3 regions of the Paenibacillus sp. EPM92 genome follow, and region 1 is predicted to be linked to each of the others. Evidence: riboswitches for the same ligand, from Rfam matches in the RefSeq annotation. Region 1 holds a riboswitch; each other region holds the start of a gene.
What was found. Region 1 has a riboswitch for cobalamin ahead of JMF85_RS27120 (S-layer homology domain-containing protein). Riboswitches for the same ligand answer to the same signal wherever they lie in the genome.

Region 1 (7,084 bases):
CCCGTCTCGGCATCGATGACGGCCGGAATCGGAATCCATTGCTCCGTCTGCTCATCCAGCCACACCAGCGCCAACTGATCCAGACTTACCGAGGCAACCGGCGTTTTAATCGAAATTTGTACCGGTGTATCAAAGGACTGACCCTGCGGGCCGAACTCATACATCGAGGAAACGAGCTCGTTCCGCCCGGCCGAAGCCGAAGGAAGCTCGCTGACCGTCAGCTTCGTCGTTTCCTTAAGCGCACCGGCCGGAACCTGGAGCTGAACCTCCGCTTTGGCGTCGGCAATGACGGTTTCGGTATCGGCAGCTGCCGCTTTTTGCACGTTCACCGTATTGGCCGCCAAGTCCTTCTTGAGCGTATCGGCGGCATTCGCCGTCATTTTCTTGTCTGCGTTCAAGACAATGGCCGGCTTCGCGATCTCATGGATCGGCTTCCGGTTGTTATACGGCATCTCCAGCTTCTGAACCACATCGGCAGCCGCCGGGACGGTCGGCGCCACCGGTACCCCGACAGCGCCCGTTCCTCCGGTACCCGCGCCGGCATTCAAATCCTTGCCGCCGTCCAGCGTATAACGCCACGCCACCGTATCGCCCGGCTTCAAGGACGTGGAATCCGCCCCTGTGCTCAGGTAGGTGCCGTTGACCGCGTACATCCAGCCGCTTAGCGGCCCCCGGTCGAATTCCCGCAGTCCGTCAATGCCTTGGACGTAAGCCGTCGAGCCCGAGCCGGACGATTGAACGCGGCCTGCGCCCAGGGCCCGGATCAGAATGGAATAAGGCGTGTCGCCGCTCTGCAAGGAAACCGAGGTCGAAGGCAGGATCGTCCCCATGCTGCTGTCCCCGGTTACGGACACATATACGACCGGATTGACGACAGGACCCGTTCCTCCGTCTGTTCCGCCCCCGGTTCTCGGTTGAATCGTCACCGGTTGCGAGGTATGTACCACTTTCGGCGCCTCACCGGTCACATAGCCCGATATATCGAGGGTATAGGTTCCTGCAGGCAATCCGGCGAATGTGGCGATGCCTTCACTGCTTGTTGTGGCGGTCAAGCTTCCGATCTTCACTTGAATGCCGGCTGCGGGAGAAGCCGGCTTATTGTCCGCGAGCGTCTTCTTCACCGTAACGGTGAACGATTCGTTAGCCTTAGGCTGTGCAGGATTCAAGGCAATCGAATCGACCAAATACGTCGACGAGTTCCACTCCGCGTCGAATCCGCTAATATAAACGACCGCCCGGTCCCCCGGCTGCAGCGTATATTGATCCGCGCCGACCATTCCCGGATTCCACTTGCCTTGGCGGTAGATCGCATAGAGCCAAGCCCCGGCATCAGCGCCGACGGATTGGATGTACGTTCCGAAGCTGGCGTGTTCAAGCTCGTAAGGAACCTGGTTGGCATCTAGAAGCCGCACAACGCTTTCCAGCAAATTCGGAGAACTCGCCTTCCCTTCGGCATAAGTGCCTGAAGCTCCTTCAATTTGAATCGCCGCCGTTCCGACCTGAATCGTCTTGGAATCCTTGACGATCTTCGGCGCAAGCCCGTCTTGATAGCCTGTTACAACCGCTTGATAGGTGCCGCCGGGCAAGCCGGACGGGAACAACGCGTATCCGTTTGCGTCCGTCTCCACCTTACGTCCGCCCAATTCTACATAAACGCTGGCGGCAACCGTGACGACCTCGTCCCTTGTAACGTCATAATCCCATACCGACCGATAGACCTGAACCGTTACTGCCTGGCCTTCAACCGGCATCGCCGGCTCCACCTTAATCGAATCCACCAATGCGGTACTTATGCCTGTATAGTACAAATAAATGTCATCGCCGTTACGCAGGGAGTAGTCAGCCATGCCCAGGTTATTCGTGCGGGCATAATCCCAGGAGCCCTGGCGTTTGACATTGTACCACCACCAGGTGCTGTAGTCGCTTTTACCGGAAATTCCGTTGATCGTATGAATGAAATGGCCGTCGCTCTCTTGAAAAGGAACCCCCTGCGCATGCAGCACTTGAGCCACAGCCTCATAGGCAGTCCCCGCAACGGCGGAGCCTTCGGCGATCGTACCGGCGGGGCCTTCCACATGAACCGTCACGCGAGCTGCGGCAGGCGCTCCGCCCCCTGTGGTCAGGATCGCCTCATACGATCCGCTGTCACCGTTGACAGCCGTATGGAAGGCCGCCAGCGCCACAAGCGATTGCACCGTGGCCCATCCGTCGGAAGAACCGCCGGCCACATGGGCAAATCCGCCGTCGCCTTGCCGGTAACCGAATAAATAGGTAAGCGGGTTGCCGTTCGCCTTCGCGAAGCCTGAACTGCGCGCGTCGAGTCCGGCAGCGGACAACGCGAGAATGACCTGTGCGGTGCTTTCCGCATTTTCCCCATACTCCGAAAATCCGCCGTTCGCTAATTGCTGCGAGGACAGCCATTGAATGCCGCGGTCCATCGCCGGCCGGACACCGGTGTGCGCGGTATGAGCGGCCAGGGCGTTCACAGCAGACGCTGTAATGTCGATGCTGCTCGGCCCTCCGGCCCCAAGCGGCCATCCGCCGTCCGCATTTTGCTGCGCGAGCAGCCATGCCACGATTTTATCGGGATTCCACTTCGCGGTTAACGGAATGTGATAAGCATCGCCGCTCAAGGCCAGCAGCGCATAAATCGCGCCGTTCGTTCCCTGGGCAGTCAGCACATCGCTGTTATAAATGCCCTCAATAAGATTGTACGAACTCGACCCGGCCGCGATCTGCTCGGGGTTTCCTCCGGCCGACTTTACGCCTAACGCAATCCGGGCATAGTCCGTTACCTTGCTGTAACGTCCGCCGTTCTGCTGAAGCTGCTCGCGGACGGATGATAAATACGAAGCCGGCACCTGCTTCCCGGCTGCAGCCAGCGCATAAGCATCCCAATCGGAAAGCGCGCCTCCATTCGCATCCAGGATGTAGCCGGCCGCATCGTCTATAGCCTGAGGAACCGTGACAAGCCCTCTCCCCGCTCCATCCGCATACGCAGGCGCCAGCCCGCCAAGCATGGATATGAGCAAGCACCAGCTTAGCAGGACCATGCTTATCTTGTTGATCCATCTGTTACTCTTCATCTGTTGTCCTATTCCCCTCTCTTGAAACTGACCTTCCTTAAACTAAAAAAGCACCCCTTCTCTATGAAGGGATGCCGATACGCATGAACCTGCAGGCAATATTACGTTCCTGACGGATTGCCGTTCCCCCTTCTCCTAATTTCGCGTAGGCGACGGTGTTCTCGGGTTAGACAGATATCCTGACTTGCGGATCGAAGCCGGACTTCCGTCATCCCAACCGCCCCCCCTAAACCAACTGAAGGACAGTGACATCATGGAAGCCGCTCCCCGCTTACAGTGGCGCGACCGTGCCGGATTCTCACCGGACTTCCCTGTTCGCCGAACGCCGGCATGGCTAGCCTCCCGTTCGACATCTACCCGAGCAAATGATTCAATTATGTACAAAGAATAACACGATCCCCAAGCATCGTCCAACTATTTCTTGCGGGCCAACCGCCCGCGGTCCTGACGCGGGGCCTCATCCCGCCGTACGCTTCGATCCACTCGCTTACAGCGGGCGGCTTCAGGATTCCATCACAAACCGGCCGGTAATTTTCTGCAGATTTCCGGAAATGCTTTTGAGCAAATCCGCTTGCTGCGCAATAAGCTCGGTAGCCATGTGATGCCGTTCTCCGCTGCTCGCCATCGCTTGGGCGGACGCAGTGAACTGTTGAGAAATATCCCGAATCGCCTGCATGCTGCTTTCCATCGAATGAAGCCCAAGCTGAATTTCACGCATCTCCGCAGAATGCGCGGACGCTTGCTCCGCAGTCAGGCGGCACTTGTCGGCCACAAGGCGAATCATATCGCTCAATTGGCCAATCCTTCGGATTCCCCGTTCTACGGCAAGCCGTTCCGCTTTCACCGCATCCGCGGCTTCTTTCGATTTCAGCGCCATATTGTGCGTCAGCCCGATCGCGCGTTCCGCTACCTCATTGGATGTAACGGCAAGCTTCCTCACTTCGCCGGCAACGACCCCGAATCCTCTGCCTTCTTCGCCGGCCCTCGCAGCCTCAATCGCGGCGTTCAGCGCGAGCAGGTTCGTCTGTTCGGCAATTTCACGCATGTACAAGATGAACTCTCTCATTTCTTGCAATTGCCGCTCCAGCTCTTCCATCGAGCTCACGCTCCGCTTGCTCGTTTCCTGCAGGTCATTCATGTCATTGCGCAATTCCAGCGTCTTCTCCAGCCCGGCATGCGACGATGTCCGGGCCTCCTCGGATATCTTGCCCGAAAGCTCCATGTCTTGACCGGCCCGGCTGACTCTGTCGTGAATCTGCTGCATCCGGCTGCCGTTAAGTTCGATGAGCTGCAGCTGGTCATTCGCTCCCGCGCTCACTTCCTGCATGCTCGCTACCAGCTGCTCAGCCGAAGACAGCAGCTGCCGAATTTCGTCGGCCTGCTCGGACCCGATCTTATTCACGGTGGAGGAAGCCTCCTTCATGTCGGACAAGATCGCTCTCATCCCTATCACAATTTTGTTGATCTCAAACGAAACTTGTCCGAGCTCATTGCGCCTGGAGCCTGCCGCAGCGGGCATCAGCTTGCCGGAAGAAATGGCTTTCATGCGGCCCATCCAGCTCTTCAAGCTTTGAAGCACCGTTCGATGAAAATACAAGCCCGTCCCGGCGAACGCCGCCAGCACAAGAAGGCCCGCCCCGGCGCGTTCCCCCCACGAATCGGCCAGCCCGAGGCCGCCTAAAGCAATCAGCAATGGAATACTGTAAACGGTGTACCAGGTTGCCTGAAAAGATAAGGATTGCACGATCACACCCAGCCGCAAATTATAAGGCGAAGCTCCCGCCCCCGGAATGTTCACAGGAGTCGAAACATCCAATATAACCTCACCGGTGTTACGGTGGTAAATTTGAGCTAACGGCTTGTCCGTTTGCGCAGCCGCCAAGCCAACGACATCATTGAAGACCGTCCCCTCGCGCAGCCGGTTTGTATGCAGAACGGATAGTCCGTGATGCTCGACGACCAGGAAGTATTCATCATTTTGAAGCAACTGGTCCAATAATACCCGAATATCCTCTGACCGTTCGGACCATGCGTGTCCTTCCAAGAGCTTGCCGATCTCTACAGCGGCGGATTGCACTTTGGCTATTGCGCGGTTTTCCAGTTGTTTAGGTATGTTCATGTCGAAAGCCCCCTTAGAATTAATGTAAGCGCTTTAATAAAACTTTACATGGATTTGAGCTTTCTGTGATAGCTCTGTGCGTGAAGTGTTAAATTAAAAGCATGAAATGTTAAAAACCAGCAGTGAACGGCTTGTCTTCCGGGCTCGCTTACATGCTGCACCCGGCATGATCTTTCAAAAGAAAAAGAGGCCCGTCCGGACTCCTTTCACCCTTCAATTGGAATAATAAGGTGTCCCCGGTTCATGCTCAGCTGCACGAAGGGCATAGCGTTATTTTTCATGTGGCCAATTTCCCTTATCTCAAGCTAGTTTTCATCACTTCCGTATTAAATTGAGTTATGGTGCGGGTATTCGTGTACACTATGCTTCCAAGACCTGTTCAAATCCAATATTATGACAAACTGTTGAAGGAATTATTTTACAGAAGGATTCCTTCTCCGAAGTGTCGAATCATGTAAATTTCGCAGTTTAAATCGCATTCAGGAGGGTACAAAATGAAAAAGAACTTCGCACTGCTACTTGCGGCCATGCTGGTCATGGTTGCGGTTCTAGGGGCTTGCGGCAAAAAAGAAGAAGCTCCCCAGGCGGCGGGCTCCGCATCAAAGGCGGAAGTCAAACCCGTCAAACTGGAGATCGGGATGCTGAAACTGACCAGCTCCGCTCCACTGTTTATCGCCATGGAAAAAGGCTTCTTCAAAGAAGAAGGAATCGAAGCGAGTCCACGGTGGTTTGAAGCGGCCCAGCCGATCGCCGTTGCTACCGCATCGGGAAGCGTGGACGTGGGCGCTACGGGAATTACCGCAAGTCTTTACAATATGATCGCCGGGGGCCAGAAGCTGCTCATCGTCGCGGATAAAGGAAGAGAGCAGAAAGGCTATTCCTCTTCCGCTTTACTGGTACACAAAGATTCTCCGGTAGCTTCCATCCAGGATTTGAAGGGCAAAAAGATCGGTATTACCCAAACCGGCTCTACGTTCCATTACATGGCCGGACGTCTGCTGGAAAAGTACGGCCTGACACTGGCCGACGTAGAACTCGTGCCGCTCGGCAAAGTGAGCGCGATGATGGAAACACTGAAGAGCAAACAGGTGGACGCCGTGCTCCTCAACGAGCCTAATATTACAGCCGTTGTGAAGGAAGGCTATGGGAAAGTCATTGCGCAGGTGGGCGACGAAATCGAATACCAGACGTCCGGTCTCTTCTTCTCGCAGAAATTCGCGGACAATCGTGACGCAGCCGTTCGCTTCATGAAGGCGTACGTCAAAGCGTCCCGCTACTACTACGATGCAGTGCTCGTGCAAAAGGACGGCAAACCTCAACCGGGCGCTAACTATGACGAAGTCATCAGCATCATTGCCAAATACACCGATCAGCCTGCCGACAACATCAAGCTCGGTCTGCCTTACATGGACCGTGACGGAAAGCTCTTGGCCGAAGACATCAAAACTCAGGTCGAGTGGTACTTGAAAACTAAAATGATCGAACAAGCGGTGGACTACAAAACCATCGTCAATACGGAATTGCTTGACGAAGCATTGAAAACCGTAGGAAAGTGAGGACAGCATGAGAGTCGTCGTCGACGGAGTCACCAAAACGTTTCGGGACAAAAAAGGGCGGGACGTCACCGCCCTCAGCCAGATCGACTTCGCCATCGACCGGGAGGAATTCGTCGTCCTGGTCGGCCCTAGCGGCTGCGGGAAGTCAACGTTGCTGAACATCGTGGGGGGATTGCTGTCCCCCACCGATGGAAGCGTTTATTTCGAAGGACTGTCCGCGGAGCAGAACGATCCGCGTCTTGGGATCGTGTTTCAGGAGATCGCCCTGTTCCCCTGGCGTACGGTGTTCGAGAATGTGGTGTACGGCCTGGAAGAAATGGGGC
Region 2 (7,084 bases), on a different contig from region 1:
GGCTTGACGATTGACTAGATAAATACCCAAACCGATCAAAACGGAACCGATAAATAAAGATAATGTAACCTTTTCATTCAGCAGAATCGTGCCTAGCAAAATGGAAATCAAAGGAACCGCAAAGGTATAGGAGGAAACGCTGCTGGCCTGGCCCTCGTGAATGAGGACAAACCATAACACCCACGCGAACGCAACCCCGATGATGGCGGTAAATAGAAGGCTGAACCAGAAAGGAAGCGTCCACGCGATGGCGAACCAGGACTCCGCCCACAGGCCTACCAACAGCAGAACCAGTCCGCCAACAATAAATTGGCCCGCTACAAGCCAAAGGATGGAAACCTTCTCTTGCACCGATTTGACATAAACCGTGCCCACCGCCCACACGAATGCGGCTGTGATACCGAGAACAATTCCGGTTAGAGAGGAAGCTTCGCTTACTTCTTTAAAGACGCTGATCATGACAACACCTATAAAGCCTAGCAGCAAGCCTGTAATTTTCTTCGGCGACAGCGCTTCGCCCAGCCATATCCTTGCAATAATTCCGACCAGAATAGGCTGCATATAAATAAGCACCGCGGCTAGACCGGAAGGCAGATAGTCGATGGAGAACGTCATTAGGCCTGTAAATAAAACGACATTAAACATAGCCGATATCCCAATAATGTGCCAAGTCCGGGAGAACGAGATGGCTCCGCCCCAGAGGGCCGCAACCACAGCCATCAGGAGACCGCCGAGAAACATGCGCAATCCGGAAAATAAGATGGGCGGGCAATACTCCAACCCGATTTTAATGATGGGAATGCCGGATCCCCAAATGACAATCAACAAAACAAACATGACCATCGTATAGCGGCGGAACATGAGCATTATACGACACTTCTTTCGTTTCGATATCCGGTTCCTTACGATATTTATCATACATCCCCAGCACAAGATTGTCACCTGCTGTAAGAATCGAGAATAATTGTATCCCTTCCGGGACAAGGCTGATGCCTCTGCGGGCGGCCTCGCACTTCCTTCATCGGTCATTAAACAATCCGGCAAACTCGATAATATGTTCTTCCATCGCAAATCGCGCTCCCTTCTCGTCTTTGTTTTTGATTTTGGCAATAATGACATCGTGCTCCGAGATACTTTGAGCAAGATGGGTTTTGAATTGGAAGGAATTGACCAAATAAAAATCGTTCAAATCCCACATGCTCTTCGTGAACTGCAGCAGTTCCTCCGAGCGGGCCATTCTCAAAATCGCTTCATGCAATTTCCTATTTTCAGCAAAATAATGTTCATACGAAAACGGCGTTGTCGTTATGATGCTCTTCAATGATTCGTTAATCGCGATCAGCTCTTGAACCTCTGTATCTTCTCTTCTTCGTGCGGCCAGTCCGGCTGCAAGTCCTTCCAGACACATTCCGATTTGAAAATGGTTAACCATCTGCTCTTTGGTACAATTGACGACGCGGCAGCCCGTTTGCGGGATGATTTCTACAAAACGCTCCATCTCCAGTTTCTTCAAGGCATCAATGACCGGTCTTCGTGAAAAATTCATTTCTTTCGAAATATCCATGACCAATAATTCATCGCCAAACAACCACTTCCCCGTTTTCAAGCCGCTCTTCACGTACTCATACGCCTGTATCGTTTTAGGTATCATTTTGTCCAAGACCAGAACCTCCACCAAACACTAAGATCTTATTGCGTGCTTGGTATCATTCTATGTATCCATGATCCTATTCATTTCCGTGTTCCGAACTTAACTTAATGGAAACAAACCGATAACTCGCAAATTAGATTACGTAATATATATTATGTATACTATATTTCAAAAAGAATCGCCCCTACAGTATCGGGTCGATTTGTACCGCAGCTTGCTTGCCGCTCAGCTGAATCCCGGTTTTGGGGCGTCCGTACGGCTTCAATTCCTGCAGCAGCGACTGCAGCAGCTCCTTCGCTTTCGGACCTTCCTTTCCTTGAAGACGAACGACCGCCAGCACGGCATCGCCGGATTTCAGGATGCGTTCCGCCTGCTGCTTCTTCGTGTCGAAGTCATGCTCTTCGATGTGCGCAGTTAGACGGATTTCCTTGAATTTCGGCTCCCGTTCGCGTTTGCGGGCTTGTTGCTCTTCCTGTTTGGCCGCTCCCTTGCCGATTAGCTTGCAGGGCGGCGGGCTGCTCATCAGCGAAGTGCATACTAAATCGACCTTCAGCTTGCGGGCTAAAGCGAGCGCTTCCGAGGTGGGGACGATCCCCAGCTCCTCGCCGTTGATACCGGTCAATTGAACTTCGGACGCTTTTATCTTTTCATTCATGATCATTGTGAACTCACCCGAACTTTCGTTATAATGATCCATATTACCCGCCAGAAGGAGATTTTTCAATGAGCCGCAAAGAATTGGAAGAGCAAATCATCCGCAATTATCAGCGCGACGAACAAATGATGATCCTCGTATTCGCGCAGTGGTGCGTCAATCACAATCTGGACCCTTTCGATATTTACTTGCGCGCGTATCCGCAGCAAGAAGGCAATGAAGCGCTCCGACAAGCGGTCGAATTAACGGTGCCCAAGGAAGAATCGGAGGAGATTGGGGATGAGACGCTGCTCGGCGTACTCTCGTTGTTTGGCAACGACGAGCTCGCTTATATCGTCACGGAAGAAATCGCACAGCGCAAGAAGAGCAAACGTTAATCTCCTCATCTCATAACGACAAAGGGCCGCCGCCCCTAACGGTTCGACGACCCTCTAGCGCAAGACCAGGCTCAGCGCCACGTCTCCTGCATCGCCTTCCATGCGGCGATGTCCCTCGGAGGCTTGGCACCGAGTCTTCTGTCAGCGGGCAGCGCCTTCCACAGCTCAACGAGCGCCGGCAGCTCCAATCCGTAAGCGGCCAGCACGTCGGCTTCCGTGAACACGTGCTCCGGCGTACCTTCCATGACGCACGCTCCTTCGTACATGACGAGGATCCAATCGGCCCACGCATAGGCCATGTTCAAATCATGGGTGGCCATCGCCACGGTGATCCCTTGTCCATGAATCCGGTTTAACTCCTCCACCAGCCGATGCTCCGAACGACGATCCAGATAGGCTGTCGGCTCGTCCAGCAGCAGCAGCTCAGGCTCAAGCACGAGCACGCCGGCTAAGGCGACGCGTTTTTTTAGACCCAGACTCAATTGATGAAGCGGAGTCTCCGCCCATGGCGTAAGCCCCATCACATCCAGCATGCGTTCGGTGCGCCGGCGTATTTCCTGCTCCTCCAGACGGGCGTTGCGCAGCCCGTACGATACGTCCTCGTAAGTCGTATGTAAGATCAACTGCTGCTCCGGGTCTTGAAACACAAGACCGACTTGCCGGCGAAGCCGCTGCAGGTCTTCGTTCTTATAAACGTAAGGCGCATCCTTCCAAAGCATCGTTCCGGACTTCGGACGGTGAATACCGACGGCATGCAGGAAGAACGTAGATTTGCCCGAGCCGTTAGGTCCGCAAATTGCCGTGCGTTTTCCTTCAGGTATACGTATATTCAGCTGACGCAGAGAGGGCGTTTGAGCGCCCGGGTACGTGAACGTGACATCTGAAGCTTCCAATATCGGCTTCATCCTCTCACACTCCCCCCACTCGAAGCCAAATACTGAGCAGCGCGAGCGTCGCAGCACCGAGAATGCCTTCGGCTCCGTAACGTCCTGGAATCGGCTTAGGTTCGTAAGGCATAAAGTGAAGCTCTCCGGTAAATCCCCGCGACATAAGACCCTGTGACAACCCCCGATAACGGTGCATTGTCTTGGCAAACAGCTGTACGAGCAAGGCCGCGACGTCCCGCAGCGTGCGCCAGAAGCCTGCGTGTCCGCCCCGTGCCCGCTGCGCGGCGATCATTCCTTGTGCGGCATCCGAAAGGTGGAACAAGAACCGGTAGGTAATCACCATCAGCTCAAGCACGGCTTGAGGCATGCGAAGCCGCTTCATCACCTGCATCAATTCCGGGAACGGAATCGTGAAGACGATGAACAGCAAACACGCTTCACAGGCGGCTATCCGCACGAACACTTCCACCGCCTGAACCAAGGCCGCCGGTGAAATATACAACCACCCGCGAAATACCGGAACAGCCAGCAGCGCATCCGGCCGGACGCTTGCGGCGGACGAAGCCGCCTCGATTACCCACGCCGGCAAGCTGGTCACATAAAAGAAGCACGATGCGCCGAACAACCAGCTGTACGTCTTTAACGGGATACCCGCGTAACCGACCGTCCAGACCAGCATCCAACAGAAGATCACAGCCTGAACCACAGGCTGCGCCGTATACGCAAGCGTCAGCAGCACGGCCGCAAATCCGCATTTCCACATCGGGGAAACGTGCCGCAGCTTATTGGTATACGACAAGCTATCGATCGTATGGATCATCGGTTTTTAGATTTCGCGGCTTTTCCTTTATAAAGCCCGACCGTATACCCGATCACGGCAGCGCCGACGGCGGCCTGCAAAGCGAACAGCATGCTCTCGGTTTCCGCAGGCGGCTCCAGCAGCGGAGCAAACCAAGGCTCGTAGGCCGGCGACAGCTGGCGGATCATATCCTCGGCCGCCCCGTCGGCTCCCCCGAATTCTCCGTCGACAAGAAGCAGCGGAAGCGTGCTCAGCAGCACGACGCCGGCGATAAGCAGCCCGTTTTTCATCCTTTTGGTCATGAATGATCGACTCCTTTCGTTGTATGCCGCACAACCGACAAAGCTTCCGCATGGTGCAACCGCAGCCAGTTCCAGACAAGCACAGTCAACAGTCCTTCGCTAATCGCAAGCGGTACTTGCGTGATGGCGAAAATACCCGAAAATTTCATGAACGAGGCGGCAACGCCCCCTTCTGCAGCAGGGAACGCCAGAGCCAGCTGCACGGAAGTTACCAAATACGTCGACAAATCGGCTAGAGCGGCTGCCGTGAAGACGGCCCACACTTCTTTACCCGTCGTCTTCACCATGAATTTGTAGGCGAAGAACCCGACGATCGGGCCGGCAACCGCCATCGCAAACGCATTGGCTCCCAGCGTCGTCAATCCCCCGTGTGCGAGCAGCAAAGCCTGGAACAGCAGAACGATCGAACCGAGCACGCTCATCGGCAGCGGCCCGAACATCACGGTGCCGAGACCGGTTCCGGTCGGATGAGAGCTGCTGCCTGTAACCGAAGGAAGCTTCAAGGCGGACAGTACGAACGTGAACGCAGCCGCCAGACCGAGCAGCAGCTTCAATTCCGGCGACGTCTTCGTGATCCGGGCAATGGCGCGGACGCCGAGCGCGAAGAACGGGATAAACACCGCCCACCAGAAGATCGCCCATCCTGGCGGCAAGAATCCCTCCATGATGTGCATCGCATTAGCAGATTGCGGCTCGTTCACGACAAAATAAACGATAAATCCGATGATAACCGCGATCATTGACAAGACTTTGGATGATTTCATTTAATCCCCTCCCATGAATTTGTGCAACAAAAAAAGCATTCCCAACCGTAGACGGTTAGAAATGCTTCTTATCCTGATAAACTTTCGGAACGAAAGGGGCCATTCACCCTCCGTACGAAAACCGATCGCAGCAGCTTCCTAACACCTCCCTATCGTCCGTAGGTATATCAGTGTCGTCAGAACAGGCAGGTCTCCTGGCTACCAGCATCGACGCCCGCAAGCTGCCTTCCCGATCCGGTTGCGAATCAGTGGCTTCGTGGCTGCGAACTACGCTGTTACAGTGGCGGGACCGCATCGGATTTGCACCGAACTTCCCTATTAAGCTTCAACCTGAAGTTGAAGCACCTGTTCCCACAATATGCACTTGTGTAAGACTAGCCTTAATGTACACGAACCTGCCTGTGAATTCAACCCCCATATCTAACCGATTTCCTGCAATTGTGATAAAATAACGGGTACAGCGATCGGTTCAAGCAGCTGTCAACCAACAAAACAATACATAATTATAATTATGTTAACTAATTGCTGAATACAGGCAGTTAAGGAGCGTGGCCCGATGAACGTAATCAAAGTCAAAGACCGTTTGGAGCTGGAGAAAAAAATCCCGCTGATGCCCTGGTACGTGGAGAAATTCATTAATTATAAACTGCCCGACTTGTCTCCCTCTTCCCTGCTCGAATATGTGAGGGATTACGAGACATTCTTCGGCTGGCTGCTCGCCGAAGGGTTGAGTACGGCCGGACAAATGAAAGATGTGCCGCTCCTCGATCTCGAGCGGCTGCATATGGAGAGCATCGATCATTACAAGATGTTCCTCGCCATGCGCAAAACGAACGCCAATTCGAAAACGACCATTTCCCGCAAGCTGTCCTCGCTGCGCTCGTTGTTTCATTATTTGAGTCAAATCGCCGAGGACGAGAATTTCTACCCGCTGCTCAAGCGCAATGTCATGGCGAAGGTGGAAATTAAACGGACGCATAAACCGAAAGACTCGGCGGCCAAGCTCGAAGGCAAGCTGCTGCAGGAGGCGGAGATCGCCGAGTTTATCGACTATGTGAAGACGGGCTACGGCCAAGACGTGGCATCGAACAAGCAGGCGACCTATGCTTACGAGATCAATAAAACACGCGATGCCTGTCTCGTGAGCCTCATCCTCAACTCCGGACTGCGCGTGTCGGAGGTCGTTAACCTGAACGTCGAGGACGTCGATTTGAAGAAGAAGCTTATTTATGCGTTCCGCAAAGGCAAGAACGACGAGACGTTCAAAACGCCCGTCTATTTCCGGCAGGACGCGGTAGATGATCTGGCCTGTTATTTGGAGCTTCGCAGCTCTGTCTACAAAGCGCCGAAACGCGAGAAGGCGCTCTTCCTTGCTTTGGCTAACGGCAGACAGGAAGGCGAGCGTATGACCAAACGGGCGATTCAGGAAATGGTGATCAAATATGCCAAAAGATTCGGCAAACCTTACTTATCGGTTCATAAACTGCGCCATTCGTTCGCGACGGACTATTACTTGCGCAACGATCTGTACAAAACGCAGGAGCAGCTCGGTCACGCCTCGCCCGAAACGACACAAATTTACGCCCATCTAACCGATAAAACAATGTCTGAAGCGATCGACAAAGAGAAGAAGGACGGGATATCCGGTG
Region 3 (7,084 bases), on a different contig from region 1:
TTCGTCAGCCGATCCAGCCGCGCTGCGGCTTCCGCCCACTTGCCGTCATTTATAGGCTCAATACCGGAAACGAAGTCCTTCCACCTGTCGTTATTCATCATGAACGCCCCCTGCCAATAAAATTTGCGGGACGCTCCGTTCGGGATGAGACACCACGAACGGCCGCGTACCGTATACCCTTTCGAGCAAATCCTCCTGCAGCACATCCCCCGCTCCGCCAATCCCGGCAATGACGCCTTCGTGCAGCAGCAGCAGCCGGTCACAATATTGCGCGGCCAAGTTCAGATCGTGAAGCACCGAGACGACCGTCATGCCGCACTCCTTCTGCCACAGGCGAATCCTATCCATCATCTCGAGCTGGAAGCCGATATCGAGGAACGTCGTCGGCTCGTCCAGCAGCAGCAGCTTCGGCTGCTGCGCCATCGCCTTGCCGAGCGCGACACGCTGGCGTTCTCCGCCGCTCAGCGCGTCGACCGGGCGTTCCCGCAGCGGCTCGAGCTTGAGCCAGCGAATGACGCGGTCGACCAAGGCGGCGGCGTCTTCCGCTTCATCGCCGAACCAGTTCTGATACGGGTAACGGCCCATCTCCACCACTTCCTGCACCGTGAAGCCAACCGGCGGCAGCGCATCCTGCTGCAGCACCGCGACCTGCCGGGCCAGCGCTTTACGCGAGTACTCGCCGACCGGCTTGCCCGAAAGCTTCACCGTCCCGCCGTCTATCGGCTCGACGCCGGCCATAGCCTGCAGCAGCGTCGATTTGCCGCCGCCGTTCGGACCGAGAATGCCAAACCATTCCCCCGGCTCCACCTGAAAGTCGATGCCGTTCAGAACTGTCCGCGCGCCGTACCGCTTCACCACCCGTTCCATCGCAACCTCGATCATGGCAAGTCCCCCTTCGCCGCATTCGCCAATCTCCGCCTAACCGCCGTCCAGCCTCCTCCTTCGTTTCCTAGCGTCCCCTTACCGTTTCCCTGCTGCGCTCACACCGCTTGGTCCCGAATGATGCGCTTTCGTCGTCGCAACAAATAAGCGAAGAACGGCGCGCCCATGAATGCGGTCACCACGCCTAGCGGAATCTCCGTCGGACTAAGCAGCGTGCGCGCAAGCGTATCCGCGAGCAGCACGTAGATGGCGCCGCCTATCACCGATAACGGCAGCAGCAGGCGGTAATCCGGCCCGGCGATCAGCCGCAGCAAGTGCGGCACGAGCAGTCCGACGAACGCGATCACGCCGGAGACGGATACGGCCGCCGCCGTAATTAACGTGGAAGCGATCAATACGATCAGCTTGGTGCGCTCGATGTTGACGCCTAAGTATGCCGCTTGCCGCTCGCCTAGCGCGAATACGTTCATGGCCCGGCCGTAACCGGTCAGCACCGCTACGCCAATTACCAGGTAAGGCAGCAATATCAACGTATACGACCAACCGCGAAGCGCCAAGCTGCCCATCAGCCAGAATATAATTTCATTGATGACCTGCTTCGACATCGAGACCATCAGCGAGACTAGGGCCGACAAAAACGCCTGCATCACCACACCCGATAAAATCACCGTTTCGATCCGCAGCTTGCCGTCCGCTCTCGCCAGCATCAGCACGACCGCAAGCGTTAGCGTTCCTGTACCGAAGGCGACCGCCGGAACGCTCCATTCGCCGAATACATACTGCAAGCCGAATAAGATAAGAAAGGAAGCGCCGACCGACGCGCCCGAGGAAACGCCGAGCGTGTACGGATCGGCCAGCGGATTGCGCAGCACCCCTTGGAAAGCGGCGCCAGCCAGTCCCAAGGCCGCTCCGACGAGCATCCCGAGCACGACGCGAGGCAGCCTGACCTTCCACACGATTTGCTCCGAAGACGTTTGCCAATCTACCGTTAAGCGCCCCTCCATGCCAGGCAGGTGATGCAGCAATATTTTCCAGACGTGCACGAAAGGCACCTGCACCGAGCCGACCGATAATGAGACGGTTGCGGCTAACAGAAGCAAGACAAGGCAAGGTCCGCCCCATAGCATCAGCTTCCGCTTCATTAGTTCACCAGTTCCGGATAAATCCCTTTGGCGATTTCCTTCAAGCCTTCCGTAATTCGCGGACCCGGACGGCTTGTCGTATCTTTATCGATGCCGGCCAGCTTGTTTCCTTTCACCGCTTCGAGCTGATCCCAGCCGCTGCGCTCGCGAATGATTTGGTCGAGCGTTTTTTTCGACTTGTCGTCGATCAAATTTTTCGGATACAAAATGACCTGCGGGTTTGCGGCGATGACTTTCTCTTCGCTCAGCTTGACGTACCCTTTCTCCGATGCGTATACGTTGATCCCGCCTGCCGTCTCGATCAGTTCGCTCAAAAACTCGCCCGAACCGACGGTATAGCCCGGGGAAAATTCGATGAACACTTTTTTCCTCTGCTCCGGCTTTACTGATTTTACAGCGTCGACCACGCTTTGCCGATCCGCTTTCATTTGCTCGACGAGCTTCCGGGCTTCTTCTTGGCGATCGAAAATTTCGCCCATTCTCTCAATGTTCGCCAGGACGTCGTCCATCGTTTTCGGCTGTACCTGATACAGATTGATCTTCAGCTCGCGCAGCTTGTCCACCGTCGGCGCTTTCATGGAAACGCCGGTCAGAACAAAATCGGCGCCCGCTCCGATCAGCGCTTCTTCGTTCGGCTTCGTGATGCTGCCGAGCTTCGGCTTCGTCGCAGCTTCCGCCGGGTAATCGCAATAATCCGAGACGCCGACGATTTTACTCCCGAGTCCGAGCGCAAACAAGATCTCCGTTTCGCTCGGTGACGTCGAAGCGATCCGCTCCGGCGCTTTCTCAAACACGAATTCCTTGCCTGTCGCATCCTGCACCTTCAGCGGGTATGTCGTCCGCTTCGCTTGCTCCGTTCCTTCCTGCTGGCTGCTCTGCGCTTTCGGCGGGTCGACGAGCTGACCTTGGTTCGGCGCGGTCGCCTTACTGCCGCAAGCAGCCAATGCGGCCGCAAGCGCTAAGCTGACGACGGCCGTCGTCAGCTTTCGCAAGTGTCGTTTCGTGCTGGTATTCATCATCTTTTCTCTCCTTCATTCATCATTGGCTAGAACGTTCCCTTGACTGAACATACAAAAAAACCTCCGCCTGCGGACGCGAATCCGGAGCAGAGGGCATGTTTCAGACCCGATCCCGGGTCGTAAAGACCTGGGGCCGGAGCAAACCGCCGCTGCGCTCCTTTTCCGCGAAAGGAACAAGCGTATGAAGTTCGGGCAGGTTTCCTGGCTTCCGGGCTCCTTTCGGCGCTTTCTCGCCTTCCCAACCGGCAATTGCCGGCAAGTGGCTATCAGAGAGAGCTTATCGCCCGGTTACAGTGGCGGGACCGCGCCGGAATCGCACCGGCTTCCCTTTTAACCTGCGAACCAGCGGCTTTCGCCGCCCGCAGGCACCCGAACCTTTATTTAGAACAACGCCGCTTATTGCCCAATCGTTCAGGACAACGGCTATTTTTGCGCAATGTGCTTCATCACTTGCTTCGCTTTTTCAATATCCGGCGCATTTTGCGGAATGAACGCGTACAAGTCTTGGCCGCCCAGGCCCAGATCGGCGAACCATGTCGTCTTCTCGACCGGGATGCCGAATAAGTGCTTTTCGAGCTTGCCGTCCGGATTCCCGTCCACCGGCAGTTCCAGCACTCCGTCCGGGAAGTCTTCCGCCTTCGCCAATTCGTCGAGCGGCACGTATCCACCCTGCTTACCCAAGCCCCGGAATTGATCGCCGGGAAGGATGAGAATACCGTTACCGGCCGCCGCAACCTCAATGATCATCTTCTCGAGCGAAAACATCGGGGAGACCGCGACTGCCACCGTTGGGGCTTCTCCCACTTTAGACACAAGGGCCGCTTCAAGCTTCTCCGCCGCACCGCCCGGCATGCTTGTCGATGACATGATAAAAATCGGCACGTCCGCTTTCGTTCCTCCGCCGCCGCATCCGGCCAGAAGCATAAGGACCAACGCGATGACCAGCCAGCTTCCTTTCCTCAAATCCTTTTCCTCCCATTTGCCGCGTTGCATCAAAACATTCATCTGCTAGGTCTCTATCGACCTATCTTACCATACCCGAAAGGCTTGTATCAAAATATAAGGAATAACGAAAAGAAGCCGTTCAGGAACGGCTTCCACGATGACGATTCATATATTCATTAATTTTAATGTCCAGTTCCATGCTAATCTCGACGACTCGAGGGGAAGTTAACGTATTCCCGCTTTGGACTAACGATTCCAGCTCTTGTCGCAGACGGTAAATTTCATCTTCTAAAGACGTTGCGGATGAGTTTGTTTTCCGTTTACCAAAAATCCACTTGGCATTGCGATCGTTCTCTTGAATCCATACGACGTTCAAATACTGCCGAAGCCGATATTCCGGAAATGCCATCGTTCATCCCTCCCGTTCCCGATCTTTAGACCTATGGATAACAGCTTCATAAAGGATTTATCTATGAAACTTCCATACATCTAACATACCAGTTTTGGAGAAACTTGAAAATGACTATTTTTGTCGAACCTACAACTTTTTCATGAAATTTCCTATTCGATCGATCGCTTCCGTCAATTGACTGACCGAATAGGCGTAGGAACAGCGTAAAAAACCTTCGCCGCCCAGTCCGAACGCAGATCCGGGCACCGCCGCGACCTTCCCCTCGAATAAAAGGCGCTGCGCAAATTCCTCCGAGGTAAGGCCGGTCGCTTGAATCGAAGGAAACGCATAAAACGCTCCTTGCGGCTCATGGCACGGCAAACCGATCTGGCTGAAACCATGCACAACTAACCGCCTGCGCTGATTGTACGACTCCACCATCCGGTCCTTCTCCTCCAGCCCGTGCCGAAGCGCTTCGATGGCCGCCACTTGGCCCATTGACGGCGCGCACATGACGGTGTATTGATGGATTTTCAGCATGGCCGCAATCAAATCGCGGTGTCCGCAAGCATACCCCATCCGCCATCCGGTCATGGCGAAAGCCTTGGAGAACCCGCTAACCAGAATCGTCCGGTCGCGCATGCCGGGTATGGAGGCGAAGCTGACGTGCTTTTTCTCATACGTCAGCTCGGCGTATATTTCGTCCGAGATGACGATAAGATCGTGCTCCTCGACGATTTTGGCGATAGGCAGCCAATCCTCATAGGTCATGATGCCTCCCGTCGGATTGCTGGGGTAGCACAAAATCAGCACTTTAGAGCGAGGCGTGATGGCCGCTTTCAATGCTTCAGGCGTCAGCTTGAACTGATCTTTGGCGAACGTCTCGATCCCTACGGGAATGCCGCCGCCGATTTTCGTAATCGGGCTATACGAAATATAACAAGGCTCCGGGATCAGAATCTCGTCGCCCGGCGTAACCAACACGCGAAGCGCCAGGTCGATCGCTTCGCTGCCGCCGACCGTAACGAGCACCTCGTCCGTCGGTTCGTAAGGGACCTGGAACGAATCGTACAAGTATTCGGCGATAGCTTCGCGCAGCTCCGGCAAGCCGGAATTCGGCGTATATTTGGTGTTTCCCCTCTCCAGCGCATAGACGCATGCTTCTCTGACGTGCCAAGGCGTGCTAAAGTCCGGTTCGCCGACGCCAAGGGAGATGATATCTTTACTGCCGACAGTCAGATCGAAAAACTTGCGGATCCCCGAAGGCGGAATTTCGCGTACAAGCGGAGCAATATAGCTCGACATCGATTTCTTGGTTTGACTTTGACTTTGTTGTTCTATCATCGTTCACGACGTCCTTTACGGTGAGATTAGCAGACGGCTGTCGTCCTGATGATCCTCGAACGAAATCCCGTCCTGTTTATACTTTTTCAAAATAAAATGCGTCTTCGTCGACAGCACGCGATCGATCGGGGACAACTTGTTCGATACGAACGACGCGACTTCCTTGAGCGTCTTGCCTTCAATTTCAACAAGCAAATCGTACGCTCCCGACATCAAGTAAACCGACTTCACTTCCGGATATAAGTTAATACGCTCCGCTATGGCATCGAAACCGCGGCCGCGTTCAGGTGTAATCTGCACTTCGATTAAAGCGGTGACTTTCTCGCTATCCACTTTGGCCCAATTCACGACCGTCGCGTATTTTACGATAACGTTCGCTTCCTCGAGCTCGCGGATCGCCTCCGCCACTTCCGCCTCCGGTGCCGCAAGCATAGTCGCGATCAGGGCTGGTGTGCGGCGAGCGTCTTCCTTCAGCAGCTCAATGATTTTCATTTTGAATTGTTCCATGGACTCATCCTCCTGTTTAAACAAGAAACTATTTCTTCATATTACACCTATCGCACCCGCTTGGCAAAGCAAAAATAGGTGATTCCTCTTCGAGGTTCCGGGCGCAAAAAAAAGGCGTTCAGCTTCATTCCGCTGGACACCTGATATGGGCACTGGTAGGATTGGCGGGCTTGGCCGCTATGAATGAACGGACGACTTCGACGATGCAACGGGCAGCAGCTTACGCATATACATTTCAATCTCCCGGTTACGGTACTCCGGCAATATGGAAAATTCCATCTGCGAAGCGGCGTTATTGTCCGACAGCCGGCCGAGGCCAACTAATCGTTCTTGATCATAAGCGGCGATAATACGCCCGCTTTGACATATCGTTTCATATTCGAAGACCGGAAAGCCGTCGGCTTCTCCCGCCATAGAGTCGATCCATTGACGAAATTGCGCTTCACCCGGAAGCTCGTTATGCAGCGCGATTTTCATTTCGCGATTCTCCTCCCCTGATTCAGGACCGTAACATCCACCTGCTTTATATTGATTATTATACACATTATTGAATAAATATGCAAACTATCTGAATGAAAAATACCCGGCTTCTTAGCCGAGTATCTTTGTATTCGTTTAAAAAATATCCATGCTTAAATAGCGTTCGCCCGTATCAGGAGCTATGCATAACACCCGTTTGCCGGCTCCAAGCCTGCGCGCCACCTGCAACCCGGTCCACACCGACGCCCCTGCCGACGGCCCGACAAGAATGCCCTCGCGCCTGGCGAGCTCGCGCATCGTATGCAGCGCGTCCTCGTCGGATACTTGCACAATCTCGTCGTATACGCTCGTATTCAAGATCGCCGGAACAAAGC

Region 2: linked by a shared signal. The riboswitch ahead of JMF85_RS17770 (energy-coupling factor ABC transporter permease) and the one ahead of JMF85_RS27120 (S-layer homology domain-containing protein) in region 1 are both predicted to bind cobalamin.
Region 3: linked by a shared signal. The riboswitch ahead of JMF85_RS25835 (ABC transporter substrate-binding protein) and the one ahead of JMF85_RS27120 (S-layer homology domain-containing protein) in region 1 are both predicted to bind cobalamin.

The regions. Positions count from the first base shown of each region.
Region 1 covers NZ_BCPS01000109.1:49,819-56,902, forward strand. The annotation lists gene JMF85_RS27120 (S-layer homology domain-containing protein) at 1-3,086, opposite strand, end outside; cobalamin riboswitch at 3,239-3,458, opposite strand; gene JMF85_RS27125 (methyl-accepting chemotaxis protein) at 3,589-5,205, opposite strand; gene JMF85_RS27130 (ABC transporter substrate-binding protein) at 5,700-6,761, shown strand; gene JMF85_RS27135 (ABC transporter ATP-binding protein) at 6,769-7,084, shown strand, end outside.
Region 2 covers NZ_BCPS01000076.1:90,235-97,318, forward strand. The annotation lists gene JMF85_RS17735 (DMT family transporter) at 1-867, opposite strand, end outside; gene JMF85_RS17740 (GntR family transcriptional regulator) at 1,019-1,651, opposite strand; gene infC (translation initiation factor IF-3) at 1,836-2,312, opposite strand; gene JMF85_RS17750 (hypothetical protein) at 2,375-2,683, shown strand; gene JMF85_RS17755 (energy-coupling factor ABC transporter ATP-binding protein) at 2,755-3,588, opposite strand; gene cbiQ (cobalt ECF transporter T component CbiQ) at 3,593-4,390, opposite strand; gene JMF85_RS17765 (energy-coupling factor ABC transporter substrate-binding protein) at 4,387-4,671, opposite strand; gene JMF85_RS17770 (energy-coupling factor ABC transporter permease) at 4,668-5,435, opposite strand; cobalamin riboswitch at 5,603-5,799, opposite strand; gene xerS (tyrosine recombinase XerS) at 5,992-7,084, shown strand, end outside.
Region 3 covers NZ_BCPS01000103.1:81,403-88,486, forward strand. The annotation lists gene cobT (nicotinate-nucleotide--dimethylbenzimidazole phosphoribosyltransferase) at 1-98, opposite strand, end outside; gene JMF85_RS25825 (ABC transporter ATP-binding protein) at 91-882, opposite strand; gene JMF85_RS25830 (FecCD family ABC transporter permease) at 981-2,024, opposite strand; gene JMF85_RS25835 (ABC transporter substrate-binding protein) at 2,024-3,043, opposite strand; cobalamin riboswitch at 3,218-3,431, opposite strand; gene JMF85_RS25840 (hypothetical protein) at 3,467-4,006, opposite strand; gene JMF85_RS25845 (aspartyl-phosphate phosphatase Spo0E family protein) at 4,128-4,397, opposite strand; gene JMF85_RS25850 (aminotransferase class I/II-fold pyridoxal phosphate-dependent enzyme) at 4,527-5,723, opposite strand; gene JMF85_RS25855 (Lrp/AsnC family transcriptional regulator) at 5,739-6,230, opposite strand; gene JMF85_RS25860 (hypothetical protein) at 6,408-6,707, opposite strand; gene cysK (cysteine synthase A) at 6,846-7,084, opposite strand, start outside.